DNA from 2 places in the Streptomyces sp. NPDC001933 genome. Region 1 is predicted to be linked to the other one. Evidence: riboswitches for the same ligand, from Rfam matches in the RefSeq annotation. Region 1 holds a riboswitch; the other holds the start of a gene.
The links. Region 1 has a riboswitch for glycine ahead of gcvT (glycine cleavage system aminomethyltransferase GcvT). Riboswitches for the same ligand answer to the same signal wherever they lie in the genome.

Region 1 (2,443 bases):
CCGGATGTCCACGGCGACGCCCTCGGCGCCGGGCGTGGCGTACGCGGCGTCGACGTACGCCATGGCGATCGGCTTGCCCAGGGTGGGCGAGGGGGCGCCCGAGGTGACCTCGCCGATGACCTGGCCGCCGGCGACCACGGAAAAACCGGCGCGCGGCACCCGGCGGCCCTCGGCGACCAGCCCGACCAGCTTGCGCGGCGGGGCGGTCTCGGCGCGCTCGGCGGCGGCTTCGAGGGCCTTGCGGCCGACGAAGTCGCCCTCCTTCTCGAACTTCACGACCCGGCCGAGACCGGCGTCGAACGGGGTGAGCTCAGTGGTCAGCTCGTGCCCGTACAGCGGCATGCCCGCCTCCAGGCGCAGCGTGTCGCGGCAGGAGAGCCCGCACGGGATCAGGCCGCGGGAGGCGCCCGCCTCGGTCAGCGCCTTCCACAGCTGCTCGGCGTGGGCGGGGGCGACGAACAGCTCGAAGCCGTCCTCGCCGGTGTAGCCGGTGCGGGCGATCAGCGCGGGAACACCGGCGACCGTGCCGGGCAGACCGGCGTAGTACTTCAGACCGTCCAGGTCGGCGTCGGTGACGGAGGCCAGGATGGCGGGGGACTCCGGGCCCTGGACGGCGAGCAGCGCGTACGCGTCGCGGTCGTCGCGCACCTCGGCGTCGAAGCCCTCGGCGCGGGCCGTCAGCGCGTCCAGCACGATCTGGGCGTTGCCCGCGTTGGCGACGACCATGTACTCGGTCTCTCCGAGCCGGTAGACGATCAGGTCGTCCAGGATGCCGCCGTTCTCGGCGCAGATCATCGTGTAGCGGGCCCGGCCCACGGCGACGGTGCCGATGTTGCCGACCAGCGCGAAGTTCAGGAAGGCCGCGGCCGCGGGGCCGGTGACGGTGATCTCGCCCATGTGCGACAGGTCGAAGAGGCCGGCCTTCGTACGCACCGCGTTGTGCTCGTCGCGCTCGCTGGCGTACCGCAGCGGCATGTCCCAGCCCGCGAAGTCGGTCATGGTCGCGCCCAGCGAACGGTGCAGGGCATCGAGGGCGGTGAGACGGGGGGCGGTGCTCATGGATATGACTCCCAGGGCATGACGACGAGGACGATCCCTCCCCATCTGTCATCGGAACCTGAGAGGTTCGCCGAGAGCCCTGGAGGGGTTCGGCTTGCACCTTGGGTGGAGCCGCGAAGCGGCCCGCTTTTCAGATCTGCCTCATCCACGCGGTACGGGGCCTGAGAGATTCAAGGGAGGAACTTGCTCCTTCGGCGCCCGGCACTGGAAGTGACCGGAGCTCTCCCGCGCGGATTCAAGCGGCCTTTATGCAGTTGGCCGGGTCATCATCGCACGCATCGGGCCGGAGTGGGGCCCCGGTCCCCTGTGGGAAATCAGCGGCGCGGGCGGTTGTGTCGCATTACCTTTTCTTTACACTTCAGGGGCATACGTGGGGTGAGCCGACAGGGGGAGGGTGATGACATTGCAGCGGTACGCGACGACCGCCGGGGTCGCGCACGGCGCGATGCCCGCACAGGCAGGGGCCCCGGCGAGGGCCGCCACGGACGCGCACGCGCCCGTGGTGCGCGATCTGCGGGAGCGGTCCGGGCGCAGTCCGCGCAGCCTGCGTTTCGCGGCGGGGGACGTGGTGGTGGTCTCCGGGCTGCCCGGCAGCGGCAAGTCGACGCTCATCCGGCGGGCGGTGACGACGGCGCACGCCATCGACTCCCAGGACACCCGTGACCGCTGGGCCGGGGTCATGCCCCGTTTAGTCCCGTACGCGCTCTACCGCCCGCTCGTCCGCGTCGCCCACTACTGGGGGCTGTGGCGGGTGCTGCGTTCCGGGGAGTCCGCCGTCGTCCACGACTGCGGGACCCAGTCGTGGGTGCGCGGCTGGCTGGCCCGTGACGCCCGGCGCCGGGGCCGGGGCCTGCACCTCTTCCTGCTCGACGTGACGCCGCAGACCGCCAGGGAGGGTCAGCGCGAGCGCGGACGCGGTGTATCGGGGTACGCCTTCGCCCGGCACCGCAGAGCGGTGGGCAGGCTGCTGCGGGCGACCGAGGCGGGCCTGCTGCCGCCCGGCTGCGCCTCGGCGGTGCTGCTGGACCGGGAGGCGGCGGGGCGGCTCGGCCGGATCGCGTTCACGGACGGGCGGCCCGACAGCCTCTGAGGCCGGTGGCCGGCGCCTCGGGGACGGGGCGGCGGCGGGGCCGGGCGTTAACCTTCTGCCGGAAAGCTTGGGCGAGAAGGGGAAGCAGTGGACGTTCCGGCACAGGTCCAGTCCCATCCGCAGGGCGGATGGCCGGCCAATGAGCTCGAAGAAGTGCTGATGGCCTCGGTGGGCAGCCCGGAGGCGGGCGGGCGGCTCGTCGAGGTGCTCGGCCGCAGCCAGGTCTGGGTGCCGCTGCCCAACGGCGGGGGACCCGACTCGGCGGCCCTGGACCTTCCGACGGTGGAGATCGAG
Region 2 (2,443 bases), on a different contig from region 1:
CGGAGGTGTCCGGCTCCTGGGAGTGGGCGTGACGGGGCTCGCCGACTACACCCAGGAGGATCTCTTCGCCCAGGCCGCCGGTGAGCGGTCCGCGGCCGAGGAAGCCGCCGGTCAATCGGCCGAGGAATCGGCGGAGGGGACGGTACCGGCGGGGGACGACGGGGACGAGCCGCCGGGCGGTCCCCGGGCGCAGGCCCCGGAGACCGCCGAGCAGCGCGCAGCCCGGCGCTGGCCCGCCGGACACGACGTACACCACGGGACGTACGGCCATGGCTGGGTGCAGGGCAGTGGCGTCGGCCGGGTGACGGTGCGGTTCGAGGAGCCCGGGTCGGCGCCCGGCCGGGTGCGTACGTTCCGGATCGACGACCCGGAGCTGCGGCCCGCCGATCCACTGCCGTTGGTGAGGGATCCGGTGGACTACTCGTCCTGGCCGGCCAGCCTGCCGAAGTCCTTGTCCGGACCGATCTCCTCGGGCGGGGAGTCCAGACCGTAGTGCCGGTAGAGCTGGAGCTCCTGTTCCGGCGAGAGATGACGGCCGACACCGAAGTCCGGTGCGTCCTTGATGAGCGCACGGTCGAAGGGGATGCGGAGCGTGTCCTCCACGAATTCGCTGGGTTCCAGCGGGACGAACGCGTCCCGGCTGAAGAGTCCGGTACGTACGGCTGCCCACTCGGGCACACCGGTCGCGTCGTCGAGATACACCTCGTCCACGGTCCCGATCTTGGTGCCCTTGCGGTCGAACGCCTTGCGGCCGATCAGGCGGCGCGGATCGATGTCGGTCTGCACGGTCCCTCCCACTGGTCGCGGCTACTCCACAAGCACTACAAAAAGGCAGATCCGGGTGGTTGGCCACTCGAGAAATCAGCCACGAACCCCGCTGGTAGGCTGGTGCTGGCTGCTGACCCCGTGCGGGAGAGTCCTCCGGAGTTGATCCGAAGGCGCCGAAGGAGCAAATCCTCCCCGGAATCTCTCAGGCCCCCGTACCGCACGGACGAGGTCACTCTGGAAAGCAGGGCGGGTTTCGTGCGGCCGAGTGCCGGTGCGATTCCCTTCCTCACCGACGGTGAAAGCCGGTACGCCGCAAGGCGCGCCGGTGAAGCTCTCAGGTTGAGATGACAGAGGGGGAGGCCGTTCGGGCACCCGCGCCGTGGTGCCCCTCGCAGGTCGTGACAGACCAGGAGGCCTCCACCATGACCCCCCGTCGCACTCCGCTCTCCCAGCTGGAGCAGGGCATTCCGTTCGAGCAGCGCCACATCGGTCCCGATGACGAGGCGCAGTCGAAGATGCTCGCCCAGGTCGGTTACGGCTCGCTGGACGAACTCACTGCCGCCGCGGTGCCCGATGTGATCAAGAGCGCCGAGGCGCTCGCACTGCCGTCCGCTCGCACCGAGGCCGAGGTTCTCGCCGAGCTGCGCGAGCTCGCGGACCGCAACCAGGTGCTGGCCCCGATGATCGGGCTCGGCTACTACGGCACCTTCACCCCGCCGGTGATCCTGCGCAACGTCATGGAGAACCCCGCCTGGTACACGGCCTACACCCCGTACCAGCCGGAGATCTCGCAGGGCCGCCTGGAGGCGCTGCTCAACTTCCAGACCATGGTCGCCGAGCTGACCGGGCTGCCCACCTCCGGCGCCTCGCTGCTCGACGAGGGCACCGCGGCCGCCGAGGCCATGGCGCTCTCCCGGCGCGTCGGCAAGGTGAAGGACGGCGTCTTCCTGGTCGACGCCGACGCCCTGCCGCAGACGGTCGCGGTCATAGAGACCCGCGCCGAGCCGACCGGCGTCGAGGTCGTCGTCGCCGACCTGTCCGAGGGCATCCCGGCGGAGCTCGCCGAGCGCGGTGTCTTCGGCGTGCTGGTGCAGTACCCGGGCGCCTCCGGAGCGGTCCGGGACATCAAGCCCGTCATCGATCAGGCCCACGAGCTGGGCGCGATCGTCACGGTCGCCGCCGACCTGCTCGCCCTGACCCTGCTCACCTCGCCCGGTGACCTGGGCGCGGACATCGCGGTCGGCACCACGCAGCGCTTCGGCGTGCCGATGGGCTTCGGCGGACCGCACGCAGGATTCATGGCCGTGCGCGAGAAGTTCGCCCGCAGCCTTCCGGGCCGCCTCGTCGGTGTCTCCGTCGACGCGGACGGCAACAAGGCCTACCGGCTGGCCCTGCAGACCCGCGAGCAGCACATCCGCCGCGAGAAGGCCACCAGCAACATCTGTACCGCCCAGGTGCTGCTCGCCGTGATGGCCGGAATGTACGCGGTGTACCACGGCCCGGACGGGCTGCGGACGATCGCCCGGCGCACCCACCGCTACGCGACGATCCTGGCCGAGGGCCTGCGCGCCGCCGGGGTCGACGTCGTGACCGGCGCCTTCTTCGACACCCTCACCGTGCGCGTCCCGGGCAAGGCGGCGGAGACCGTCGCCGCCGCCAGTGAGCACGGGGTCAA

Region 2: it holds a riboswitch for glycine, as region 1 does, so the genes downstream of both, gcvP (aminomethyl-transferring glycine dehydrogenase) here and gcvT (glycine cleavage system aminomethyltransferase GcvT) in region 1, are expected to answer to the same signal.

What each region holds. Positions count from the first base shown of each region.
Region 1 covers NZ_JBIASS010000003.1:59,801-62,243, reverse strand. Annotated here, with positions in the region: gene gcvT (glycine cleavage system aminomethyltransferase GcvT) at 1-1,059, opposite strand, end outside; glycine riboswitch at 1,200-1,297, opposite strand; gene ACFYY7_RS08085 (AAA family ATPase) at 1,457-2,149, shown strand; gene ACFYY7_RS08080 (enhanced serine sensitivity protein SseB) at 2,237-2,443, shown strand, end outside.
Region 2 covers NZ_JBIASS010000024.1:9,656-12,098, forward strand. Annotated here, with positions in the region: gene ACFYY7_RS37590 (DNA polymerase IV) at 1-493, shown strand, start outside; gene ACFYY7_RS37595 (PRC-barrel domain-containing protein) at 418-786, opposite strand; glycine riboswitch at 900-996, shown strand; gene gcvP (aminomethyl-transferring glycine dehydrogenase) at 1,191-2,443, shown strand, end outside.